DNA from 3 places in the Sporosarcina soli genome. Region 2 is predicted to be linked to each of the others. Evidence: riboswitches for the same ligand, from Rfam matches in the RefSeq annotation. Region 2 holds a riboswitch; each other region holds the start of a gene.
What was found. A riboswitch is a leader RNA that binds a small molecule or an ion and turns the genes downstream of it on or off. The one in region 2 is predicted to bind S-adenosylmethionine.

Region 1: another riboswitch for S-adenosylmethionine. It lies ahead of ACFPRA_RS11515 (O-acetylhomoserine aminocarboxypropyltransferase/cysteine synthase family protein); the one in region 2 lies ahead of ACFPRA_RS16615 (methionine ABC transporter ATP-binding protein).
Region 3: another riboswitch for S-adenosylmethionine. It lies ahead of ACFPRA_RS23315 (MFS transporter); the one in region 2 lies ahead of ACFPRA_RS16615 (methionine ABC transporter ATP-binding protein).

Annotation. Positions count from the first base shown of each region.
Region 1 is NZ_JBHSNO010000005.1:1,571,422-1,575,707, reverse strand. Features, by position in the region: gene ACFPRA_RS11525 (YitT family protein) at 1-593, shown strand, start outside; gene ACFPRA_RS11520 (glycerol-3-phosphate acyltransferase) at 683-1,318, opposite strand; SAM riboswitch class I at 1,459-1,573, shown strand; gene ACFPRA_RS11515 (O-acetylhomoserine aminocarboxypropyltransferase/cysteine synthase family protein) at 1,690-2,979, shown strand; gene ACFPRA_RS11510 (homoserine dehydrogenase) at 3,042-4,028, shown strand; gene ACFPRA_RS11505 (amino acid permease) at 4,120-4,286, opposite strand, start outside.
Region 2 is NZ_JBHSNO010000008.1:279,859-284,144, forward strand. Features, by position in the region: gene ACFPRA_RS16600 (hypothetical protein) at 1-155, shown strand, start outside; gene ACFPRA_RS16605 (MetQ/NlpA family ABC transporter substrate-binding protein) at 231-1,043, opposite strand; gene ACFPRA_RS16610 (methionine ABC transporter permease) at 1,061-1,732, opposite strand; gene ACFPRA_RS16615 (methionine ABC transporter ATP-binding protein) at 1,722-2,735, opposite strand; SAM riboswitch class I at 2,883-2,993, opposite strand; gene ACFPRA_RS16620 (pyridoxal phosphate-dependent aminotransferase) at 3,170-4,286, shown strand, end outside.
Region 3 is NZ_JBHSNO010000018.1:37,254-41,539, forward strand. Features, by position in the region: gene metC (cystathionine beta-lyase) at 1-476, shown strand, start outside; gene ACFPRA_RS23310 (5-methyltetrahydropteroyltriglutamate--homocysteine S-methyltransferase) at 500-1,609, shown strand; SAM riboswitch class I at 1,623-1,806, shown strand; gene ACFPRA_RS23315 (MFS transporter) at 1,880-3,358, shown strand; gene metE (5-methyltetrahydropteroyltriglutamate--homocysteine S-methyltransferase) at 3,598-4,286, opposite strand, start outside.

The DNA of each region.
Region 1 (4,286 bases), on a different contig from region 2:
TTTTATTCAATTCTTTATTTTTACATTTGACAGCGGGGTGGAGCATTTCTTCTGATGAAATCATAGTAAATACTATCTTTGCTGGTGTATTTATAGGTGTAGGAATCGGGCTTATCATTCGTGTAGGCGGTACAACCGCTGGCTCTGCCATTCTTGCCAGTATTGCAAATAAGTATCTAGGTTGGAATATCAGTTATGCTTTGCTGTTTTTCGATTTAATTGTCGTTTTCGCTTCTTATTTTATAATTGGTGCCGAAAAACTGATGCTGACGATTATTATGCTCTATATCGGTACAAAAGTCATGGAGTTCATCATTGAAGGGTTGAACTCAAGAAAGGCTGTAACGATCATTTCAAACAATGCAGATCAAATCGCCAAGCAAGTCAATGAGGTAATGGGCAGGGGCGTGACAGTCTATTCTGGTCATGGTTATTATACGAAAGAAGAAAAGGACATCCTTTATATCGTAATTAGTAACCGTGAAGTAGTGAAGTTAAAGAAAATCGTGAAGGCCGCAGATCAGAGCGCCTTTATCGCCATTCATGATGTCCGGGATGTCTTTGGTGAAGGCTTTATGAAGATTGCGAATTGATAAGGTGAGACGAATGCTCCGCATTCAGGCCAAAACCATTTGCTGAATGAAGATAAAAGAAAGACTGAGATCTTCCAACTTGAAGTTTCTCAGTCTTTTTTGGCATTCTTTTTAAAAATTGCTGAAATCCGTTTCTCAGTGCCTGCTTTCATCCGGCTGAAATTCTCGAGATGTTTCCAAATGGCCATGCCGAACAGTAAGGCCGCGATGATGAGTGGCCAATAGCCTTCCGTCCACAGCGCTTTGGCAATGAGTGTAATATACAGCATCAATACACCGACAACGAGAAAATCGGTTGTCAGTGCGACGATGACGAACAATAGGAACCCCGCAAGACCGAGCCGCCAATCGAGTGTGAGCAGCACCCCGATGATGGTGGCAGTTCCCTTTCCTCCGTTGAAATGCATATGGAAAGGGAAATTATGGCCAATCACTACTGCCGCACCGACAATGAATAACAACAAAGTGACCGTATCTTCCGGCCAACCCGCTTGGTGGGCAAAATAGCGGACAAGCAATATCGCGACTGCCCCTTTTCCAATGTCGATCGCCGCCACCAATGCCCCCATTTTTTTCCCGAGGACAATCGTCGCATTGGAAGCTCCCGCATTTTTTACCCCGGTTACTTTCAAGTCTACCCCGGATATTTTCTGGGCAATTACGGAACCGTGCAGGCATCCGATTGCATATCCCATCAGGAGAACTCCTATAATCCATACTTCCATTTTACTTCCCCCAATCAACCATACGAACAGTATATCATTCTATAAAATCAAATTTAAAAATATTTTAAATTAGTTGCTTGACAATTCTATGAAATTACTCGTATACTTATTTCACAAGATGGAAAATTAAATTAATTAAACTCTTATCAAGAGCGGCGGAGGGAATAGGCCCTGCGATGCCCGGCAACCGGCAAGCGACCAACTTGCAAAGGTGCTACTTCCTACAGAACCGTTAAACGTTCTGAAAGATAAGGGGAGGAATAAGCGAAAGCATAACCCTCTTCTTAGGCGAAGGGGGTTATTTTTTACATCCATAACCCCTAAAACAACTATGTATTATAGGTATTAAAAAACTTCAGGAGGTAATTACAATGACAAAACTTCAACCCGAAACACTACTACTACATGGCGGCCAAGAGCCAGATCCTGTAACAGGATCGCGCGCATTACCGATTCATCGTACGACTTCTTTCGTTTTCCCTGACACGGAGCATGCACAAAATGTATTCGGTCTGAAGGTAGCTGGAAATATCTATACACGTATTACGAATCCGACAACCGGTGCTTTTGAAGAACGTATTGCACTTCTTGAAGGTGGAACTGCTGCAGTCGCTCTTTCATCAGGGATGGCGGCGATTGCATTCTCCATTCTAAACATTGCTGAAGCGGGGGATGAAATCATCGCTGCTGAAAATTTGTATGGCGGTACATATAATTTGTTCGCTGCTACACTTCCACGTTATGGCATTAATGTAAAATTTGTTGATGCGACAGATCCGGAAAACTTCCGAGCAGCGATTACCGATAAAACAAAAGCATTATTCGCGGAAACAATCGGCAACCCGAGCCTGCACGTATTGGACATCGAGGCGGTTGCAAAAGTTGCACATGACAACGAAATTCCATTGCTTGTAGACAGCACATTCTCAACACCGTACGGCACAAATCCGATTGAGTATGGAGCGGACGTCGTCATTCATTCAGCAACGAAATGGATCGGCGGACATGGAACTTCAATCGGCGGAGTTGTTGTCGATGCAGGGAAGTTCGACTGGACGAGAGGGAAATTCCCAGGCTTTACAGAGCCAGATGAGACATACAATGGCCTTCGTTACGGAATCGATACGGCTGCTGCTGCGTTCGCTACGAAACTGCGCGTTCAACTATTGCGTGACTTCGGTCCGTGCTTAAGCCCTGATAATGCGTTCAACTTCCTGCAAGGGCTTGAAACACTTCACCTGCGTGTTCCAAAACATAATGAGAACGCACTAAAAGTTGCACAATTCTTGAAAGATCACCCAGCTGTCGAATGGGTGAATTATATCGGTCTTGAGGATCATCCATCCCATCAAGATGCAAAGAAATACTTGAAAAATGGCTATGGTTCCATCGTGAACTTCGGCATTAAAGGTGGACGTGAAGCAGGTCGGAAAGTGATTGACAATATTACAATCTGGTCGCATGTGGCAAATGTCGGTGATGCGAAATCATTGATCATCCATCCGGCATCCACAACGCATCAGCAATTGAGCGCAGAGGATTTGAAAAAATCCGGTGTAACGGAAGAACTCATCAGATTATCAATCGGTCTTGAAGCACCTGAAGATATCATTGCAGACCTTGCGCAGGCAATTGAAAAGGCGGTACCGGTCAAAGCATAACGATTTGGAATGGAAATTTGAAAAACGGGACTCCTCATCGAGCAGTCCAGGGAGGTGGCGAAATGCCGACAATTAAAGTGGCTATACTCGGCTTCGGCACTGTAGGTGAAGGTATTTACAGGATTTTGCAAGAACGGAAAGAAGCGATTCAGAAAGAAACAGGCTATACGATTGACGTCCATTCGATCCTTGTCAGAAATAAGGGCAAAGTGCGTCTAACAATCCCTGGAACGAAGGTAACGGATGATGTGCAGGAAATCTTGTCAAACCCGGAAATCGATGTCGTCTTTGAAGCGATTGTCGGGGAAGAACCGGCATATACGTATCTTTCGGAGGCGATTGAAAAAGGTTGTCATGTCATTACGGCAAATAAGGCCATGTTTGCGAAGCATGGCCCGGCACTTTTGAAACATGCACAATTCCGGGATGTCAAAGTCTGTTACGAAGCAACGACAGCGGGGGGCGTTCCGATCATCCGAACGATTTCCAGCTTATTGCCCGCAGACCGTGTGAGAAGGATCCGTGGCGTCCTAAATGGAACATCCAATTTCATCCTGACAAAAATGCGGGAAGAAGGTATTTCATTCGAGGCGGCACTTCGCGAAGCACAAGCACGAGGGTTTGCAGAAGCGGACCCGACAGATGATGTTGGTGGGATGGACGCCTTCCGGAAATTGATGATTTTAAGCACGCTTGCGTTTGGCAAACAGCCCGATTGGCAAGACGTACCGATCGTTGGAATCGATCAATTGACGATTCCGGATATTGCGGACGCGTCGAAAGGGAACCTTCGTTATCGACATGTAGCAAATATTACGATAGAGGCGGACGGGACACTGCGCGGCAGCGTCGGCCCAGTACTGATTGAGCCGGGTCATCAGCTCTATGGAGTAGATGGGGTCGATAATGCAGTCATCGTAGATACGGAACATCTAGGTGCGTTGACGTTGATCGGTCCGGGAGCTGGCATGTATCCGACAGCCAGCGCGATGGTGGGAGATTTACTACAGATCATCGGCAAACGTGAAACAGTGGCCTTGACAAGCTGAAAAAGGGACTCCTCATTAATCATTTTTAATGAGGAGTCCCTTTTTAATTTTTCCTTTCATAGGAAATGATGAAGCTTTTGATTTAAGCATATTAGCGAATGGTTCTAGAGGATGATGATAAGATACCTTTTTGCAATTCGCTCATACCTTCTTTTTTACGAACGAAAATGAAATAAGAGGTAATGGTTAAACTCGCTATTAACAATGTGAGGATAGCCTGTATCCTTAATGACTCGATGATGAGCATGGCGATAAAGA
Region 2 (4,286 bases):
CACTAGACTTAACTAAGGACCGTACAGAATTAAATCCGCAAAGTATTCCAGATGACCCTATACCGAAGCAAACCTCGGAAAAGCCAACCTCCTATTTCGAACAATTGATTGAAAAAAATAAAAGACAACTGCGCGGCGACTATTCCGATGAATAGGTTGAAATAAAGAAAAGCCATCCGTTTAGATGGCTTTTTGGCTATTCATATTCAATCGACTGGTTGTTTGGCTACTTATTGCATCCAAGCCGGTTTTCCAAACCCTTGGAAATCCGAGTCGATCACTTTTTCAAATTGCTCCGATTCAATCACTTCAATGATGTCTTTTGCAAACTGCTCGTCCTTGTTTTCCGTTTTTACAGCAACCACATTACGGAATTGGTCCGGCATATCTTCCAAAACAAGCGCATCCGTTAAATTCATGCTTGCCGCGAGCGCAAAGTTACCCGGTACTGCCGCCACGTCTGCACTTTCAACAGAGCGGGGAAGTTGTGCAGCCTCAATCGGTGTCACCACTAAATTTTTCGGGTTTTTCACGATATCTTTCTCAGATGCCTTCAATGGCTCAACGTTTGGATCGATTTCGACTAGACCGTTAGCCTCCAACACGATTAACGCTCTCGCCGCGTTGACCGGATCATTAGGAATCGTGACTGTTGATCCGTCTGCAATATCGTCAATCGACTCAAATTTTTTCGAATAAATTCCTAGCGGTGCGGTCGGGACAACGATCAAGCTCGATAATTCCATGTTATTTTCTTTTGCAAAGTTTTCCAAGTAAACAGTATGTTGAAAGAGATTCGCATCGACATTCCCGTCATTTAATGCATTATTTGGCTGTATATAATCACCGAACTCCGTCACTGTCACTTTGTAACCTTTATCTTCAAGACCCGGAATGATCGCCTTTTTCAGCATATCGCTATATGGACCTGCTGTTGCTCCAAACGTCAATGTTTTATCGTCACCGGCCTTTTCTTTGCCGCCACATGCAGCTAAAGCCGCACCAAGTACAAGGATCAGTACTGTCAATAATAATTTCTTCATCTGTCATTCTCCCCTTCTTATCTCTTATCGACTGCTTTTGAAAGTCGATCGCCCGCAAATTGAATAAGTTGCACGAGCACAATCAAAATGATAACTGTCACAACCATAATCGTCTTGTCGTAGCGATAGTACCCAAATCGGATGGCTAAATCCCCGATTCCTCCACCGCCAACAACTCCCGCCATTGCAGCATAAGCAACCAAGCTGATTGCCGTTAACGTCAAACCTTGAATAATACTCGATTTCCCTTCTGGCAATAAAACATCCCTGATAATCATCCACGGACTGGCACCGATTGAAATCGCCGCTTCAATTACGCCTTTATCGATTTCCCGAAACGACGTCTCAACGATCCTTGCAAAAAAAGGAATGGCCGCTGCCGATAAGGATACACTGGCAGCTGTCGGTCCATATGCTGTACCTACTAATAGAGTCGCTAAAGGAATCAGTAAAACAAGTAAAATGATAAACGGAATGGATCTCACCATATTGACGATAAAACCGATAACCGATTTGATAACTGTATTTTCAAGAAACAATCCTTTATCGGTCACAAACAACAAAATGCCTAGCGGAAGCCCAATGATGAGTGCAACAAGTAACGAAATTCCTACCATATAAAGTGTCTCGCCAAATGCTTTCGTCATATCCGGCAATAATTCGACGATCCGTTGAACCTCAATCCCCATTATTGATCACCTCCACATGGACATGGCGGGTGGACATATAGGAAATGGCACGCTCGATATCCGGTTCCCGCCCTTGCAATTCCATTAAAAATGTTCCTAGCGGCATCTCTTGAATGTATTCAATCGAACCGTGCAAGAAATTCCCGTGGACATCAAACTGCTGAATGGTTTCTGATATGACGCTTTCTCCAGCCACATTTCCTTTAAACAATAATTTCACTATGGTTCCTGTACATTGCGCCAAAATCGTGTCCGGAACTTCAAAAGATACAACACTGCTAATGAACTCTTTCGTCAACTCTGCCACCGGATTCGAAAAGATATCATACACTTGCCCTTCCTCGATCACTTTTCCATCCTGCATAATGGCCATACGGTCGCAAATCTCTTTCACCACATGCATTTCATGGGTGATTAAAACGATTGTAATAGCCAATTCCCGATTAATTTTCTTCAGTAACCGTAAGATGGACAATGTCGTTTTCGGATCCAATGCGGACGTCGCTTCATCACAGAGCAAAACACTCGGATTGTTCGCAAGGGCACGCGCAATAGCGACCCGTTGCTTTTGACCACCGCTCAATTGACCCGGATAAACGTTGCGCTTCTCCGACAATCCGACCATTTCAAGCAGTTCAGTCACCCGATCATCGATTTGTTGCTTAGGCGTTTTGGCAGCCCGCAAAGCGAAGGCGATATTCTCATATACAGTCTTTTGACTGATTAAATAAAAATGTTGAAAAATCATTCCTATTTTCAATCTAGCCTGACGCAACTGTTTCCCTTTTAACTCCGTCAAATTGATGCCATCTATAAGAATTGTACCTTCTGTCGGTTTCTCCAATAGGTTCAAACAACGAAGCAAAGAACTTTTCCCCGCCCCGGAATAACCAACTATACCAAAAATTCCACCTTTTCCAATTTCAAGGGATACATTGTCAACCCCTTTTACAAGCCGATCTTTTGTTTGATAGACTTTCGACACTTTTTGAATTTGAATCATAAATTTCTCCTCTTTCTATACTTTCTATAGAAAAGCGTCCGGAGTCTAGACACTCATATTTTTGAAAATCATATATTTTCCTGTCTGACCTCAATAAAATAAAAGGCGCCCCTTTCATCAATGAAAGAAGCACCGAAAAATTGTTTCAGCTTATCTTTCAGAATGAAAATCACCCTGTAGGAGTTGGCACCTTCCTTGTATGATACAAGGGGTTGCTGGACGTCATCGGGCCTATCCCTCGGTCGCTCTTGATAAGTTACAATATGAAGTTGAATTTGAGTATACATCATATAATAGTTTGTACAATCGCAAAAGTCAACATGATTTTCATTTCAGTAAGAATTCTATGAATGTTGTCATTTCGACTTTGAACCTAGTATACTTACTTCATTACAAGATCTATATTCCATTATGAATTGAAAAGAGGTTTTTCCATGACCATATCGAATCGCTTAAAAAGCTTACCTCCCCACTTCTTCTCCACACTCGTCAAAAATGTGGAATCAGCGCTCGCTGAAGGTCGGGACGTCATCAATCTAGGACGGGGGAACCCCGATCAACCGACTCCGCCTCATATTGTCGAAGCTTTACAAGCGGCCGTCGAGGATCCGGCAACACACGGTTACGCACCATTTGGTGGAACAGTTGAATTGAAGCGTGCTGTTGCAGATTTTTATAAACGTGAGTATGCCGTGGATATCGATCCGGATACGGAAGTCGCCATCCTATACGGCACGAAAACAGGATTGGTTGAATTGCCGCTTGCCATTATGAATGAAGGCGAATTGCTCTTGCTTCCTGACCCGGGTTATCCCGATTACTTATCCGGCGTCAGCTTGGCCAATATTCGTCATGAAATGTTCCCGTTACTTGCCAATAATAATTTCCTTCCAGACTATGACAGCTTGTCAGCTGAACAAAAAAAGCAAGCTAAATTAATGTACTTGAACTACCCAAACAATCCAACGAGTGCAACAGCAACACTTCCATTCTTCGAAGAGACAGTCTCGCTCGCCAAAGAACATGACATTGCCATTATGCATGACTTCGCTTATGGCGGCATCGGATTTGACGGCAAAAAGCCGGTCAGTTTCTTGCAAGCAGAAGGGGCAAAAGAAGTCGGGATAGAAATGTATACATTGTCCAAAACGTATAATATGGCAGGTTGGCGCGTCGGTTTCGCGATCGGAAATGCAGGTATCATTGAAGCGATAAATTTATTGCAAGATCATTTATTCATCAATCAATTCCCGGCTGTTCAACGTGCTGCCATTACAGCCCTCTCTGGTGATCAGGAAAATGTACGCGAACTCATTGCTCTATATGAAGGTCGGCGCAATGTCTTTATTGACGAATGCAGACGCATCGGTTGGGATGTCCAAGCACCCGCCGCTTCGTTCTTCGCTTGGTTACCAGTCCCAGCAGGTTATACGAGTGCATCGTTCACCCAATTATTACTGGATGAAGCAGATGTCGCGGTAGCCCCTGGCAACGGTTTTGGTAAATACGGCGAAGGCTATGTCCGAGTTGGTCTACTGGATGATGAGGAAC
Region 3 (4,286 bases), on a different contig from region 2:
TAGGTGCACAAGATTCCTATACATTGATTCAAGGGATAAAAACGATGGGTGCCCGTTTGGTCCAATCAACCGAGGCAGCGCAAAAAATCACTTCCTATTTGGATAGTCACCCGCTAGTGGAAGAAGTCTTTTATCCAGGATTGGCGAGTCATCCGGGGCATGCAATTCATGCAAAACAATCGACTAGCCCAGGAGCGGTCCTTTCTTTCCGGTTACCAAATCGTGAAACGGCAAAAGCGTTTGTTGAAAGCGTCCAAATTCCTGTATTCGCCGTTAGCTTGGGAGGCGTAGAATCCATCCTCTCCCACCCTGCACAGATGTCCCATGCAGCTATGCCAAAAGCCGAACGGGAAAAACGCGGAATCACAGATGGCCTATTACGCTTTTCTGTGGGGCTGGAACATGTAGATGACCTGATTGCGGATTTTGACCAAGCGTTGGCAATTGCCAATAAAAACTTGATTGCAAATAATTAATAGACTGAAAGTGGGAATTGATCATGACAACTACTAACACACTAAAAAAAGCACCTTTTAAAGCGGATCACGTCGGAAGCTTTTTGCGTCCGGAACGTTTGAAGAAAGCACGTCTCCAAAAGGAAAACGGTGAAATTACTGCTGAGGAATTGCGTAAAATTGAAGACGAAGAAATTATTAGACTCGTTGAAAGTCAAAAAGAAGCCGGACTGAAAGTGGTAACAGATGGAGAGCTTCGTCGTAAATTATGGCACTTCGATTTTCTTTCCGGTTTTGACGGTGTTGAATATATCGAAACCGAAGTAGGCGTTGAATTCAAAGGCGTGAAGCGGAAAGCGAGTGGCATTCACGTAAACGATAAAATTAAGTTCAGCACGCATTACATGATTGAAGACTTTAAGTTTTTGCATAGCATCGCAGGCGATGCGGTGGCAAAATTCGCGATTCCAAGCCCGAATATGTTGCTGCACAGAGCGACATTCGAAGATGGCGTCTATACAAATAACGAAGAATTAGTGAATGATTTGATCACTGCCTATCAGGATGTCATTCAGGCACTTTACGATGAAGGTTGCCGCTATCTGCAACTTGATGATACATCTTGGGCTGCCTTCTTATCGGAAGAAGGAAGAGAATCATTGAAAGAGCGCGGTCTAGACCCTGAAACAACAGTGCAACTAAACGCGCGAATCCTCAACGAATCCATCTCTAAAAGACCAGATGATTTGCTAGTAACGATGCATATTTGCCGCGGTAACTTCCGATCGACTTATTTTTCTAGCGGTGGCTATGAAGAAGTATCTGAAACGATTTTTGGCGGGTTAGATGTCGACGGTCTGTTCCTCGAATTCGATGATGAGCGTTCAGGCGGATTTGAACCGCTTCGTCATGTCAATCGACCGGATCTATCTATCGTATTAGGTTTGATCACATCCAAATACGGCGAACTGGAAAGCCCTGAAAGTATAAAAGAACGAATTGCAGAAGCTGCAAAATACGTTCCACTTGAACAACTTTGCCTAAGCCCGCAATGTGGTTTCGCTTCAACAGAAGAAGGTAATCTTTTGACAGAAGAACAGCAATGGGAAAAAGTGCGTCACGTCATTTCAATCGCAGAAGACGTGTGGCAATAAAATTTAATTAAATCTCTTATGAAGAGCGGCGGAGGGACTGGCCCGATGAAGCCCGGCAACCATTTAATTTGAATTAGCAGGGAGTTCAAACTCCCTGCTAATTCAAAATCCGGATGCAATTACGCCGAGGCGTAATTGATGAGGATCATTAAATAGGTGCTAAATCCTGCAAAGCGATATGCTTTGAAAAATAAGAGAGGATCTTCTTTCGAAAACCTCTCCGTCCGAAAAATGGAGAGGTTTTTTATATCGAATAACATAGAACAGGACGTGTGGAAATTGAGAAAAGAAGGGTTACAACGATATCACACAATTTGGGGCTTGCTCTTTTTAGGTTGGTTCGTTTCATATATCGACCGTGTAGCTACAGGCCCAATCATCACTTATATGATTGAAAATGAAGTCTCTTTCTTTGCCGACGTAGCCAATCCGCATGCCATTGGCGGATTGATCGGCAGTCTATTCTTTGCCGGCTTTATGTTGATGCAATTCCCAGGCGGCTATTTAGGAGACCGCTTTGGCTATCGCGCCATTATCATCTTAAGTATCTTCTGGGCAGGGATTGCCACTTTATTGACAGGAATCGTAGGCGGTCTGATTGCCTTTATTCTTTTCAGAGTATTACTAGGACTTGGTGAAGGTGTTTTTTATTCGAATGACCGCTCTTATATCGCCTATCATAGCCCTCCGAAAAAAGTCGGATTAGGGATGGGTATCGCGCTTACCGGTGTGTCTTTAGGTCTGACGGCAGGCACGCTAGGGGTACCCTATCTGATCACCCTAGCGGAACCGTTTATGAATCACAATGCTTGGCGTTTTCCTTTCTTCGTAACAGGAGGCATAACACTAATCGTTGCATTCATTCTATTAAAGTATTTGAAACCAAAAGCTACTCCTGGCGTGGCTGTAGATTCATCCTCTCCAGGAATAAAAGCTCAATTCGGAAAAGGGTTCTTATATATGACCCTATACTCCGCCGTTTTCCTAGTCATTGTCATGGGGATCTATTTCTTCTCTGTCAAACTAGGGCTTTCTTCCATAGCGATTGCAATTATTCTTACGGCACTATGCCCGCTGCTCATTTTATATTTATATATAACAAAGAAATCCGAAATCAAGCCATTATTGGCGAATAAAAATTTGTTCTTGTTGTACCTATTCTTCATCCCAATCATGTGGCATTTATGGTTTTATGGTTTCTGGTCCGTCTCCATCGTCAAAGATTTTGGCGGCGGCGCGTTGATGGCGGCAGCATTGGTCGCTTCATTTAACGGATTAGCTGGTCTTATCGGTTTCCCTCTTGGCGGCAAAATCTCAGACCTCGTGTCAGATCGTCCGAATGGGCGGCGCAATGTACTCGCCGTGCTGACCGGTGTTCTGACCATCCTTATTTTCGTTTTCGCCGCTTACGTCATGATGGGGCATAATAATCCAGTCGTCATGTCCATCATGTTGTTTGTCTCAGGATTGTTCTTCTTCGCCTTGCAACCGGTGGCCCACGCGTTGGCATCAGATTTGACACCTGAAAAAAGCAAAGGATCCATGTTCGGCATGCTCAATCTGGTTGCTGAAATCGGGGCAGTACTCTCCCCTGTCGTCTCCGGTGTCGTTCGGGATAGTACAGGTAGTTGGGGAATGCCGCTCATGCTTGACGGCGCATTGATGGCAGCAGGTCTCGTACTCGTGCTCGCCGTCTCCAGTCAAAAAGTTCGCCAGACTGCATTATCTCCGGTGAAAGCGGAGAATTGATCCACCATTAAAACCGCCTGACCCTTCAGGCGGTTTTTCATTTGAGTTCTATAACTTCAGGCGGGAGGAAAGTCCCGATTCGCCAATAAACGATTATTGAGCGCCAATATATGTAGGGGAATCGCTGATATCTATCCTCCAGGCGCCGATAATGAAGTAATAAGCTCTAATATCACAGGGAGTTCCGCCGATAATAAAAAGCTTCCCCCATCCATTTAAACGGGGAAAGCCTTTTCCTTTTATTTCTGAACGGTAGCCAATTGGCTTTCTCTTACTTCTTTTGCCGCCTCGACCATCACTTTTAATCCTTCGATCGTTTCTTCTTCCTTTCGCGTCTTTAAACCGCAATCCGGGTTGATCCAAAATTGGGTCGGTTGAATCGTTTGGAGCGCGCGATGGATGTTTTGTTTCATCTCTTCTTTACTTGGTACACGCGGGCTGTGGATGTCATAGACGCCAAGGCCAATTTCTTTGTCATAGGTGTTATTTTCAAATGCCGAAATGATTTCTCCATGGCTTCTGGAAGTCTCAATGGAAATGACATCCGCATCCAATGCACTGATCGAATCGATGATTCCGTTGAACTCCGAATAGCACATATGTGTATGGATTTGTGTGTCATTTTGAACAGACGCGGTCGCCAGTTTAAAGGCATAGACGGCTGCCTCTAAATACGCCTTATGTTTTTCCGGATCGAGTGGCAAGCCTTCGCGCAATGCAGGCTCATCCACTTGAATCATGCGGATGCCGCTCTTTTCAAGCGCTTCGATTTCCTGACGTAGAGCTAATGCAATTTGGTTCAGCACATCGAAACGTGGAATATCATCACGCACAAAGGACCAATTCAAGATCGTTACTGGACCTGTCAACATCCCTTTTACCGGCTTCTTAGTCAACGATTGTGCATAGACGCTTTCTTTCACAGTAA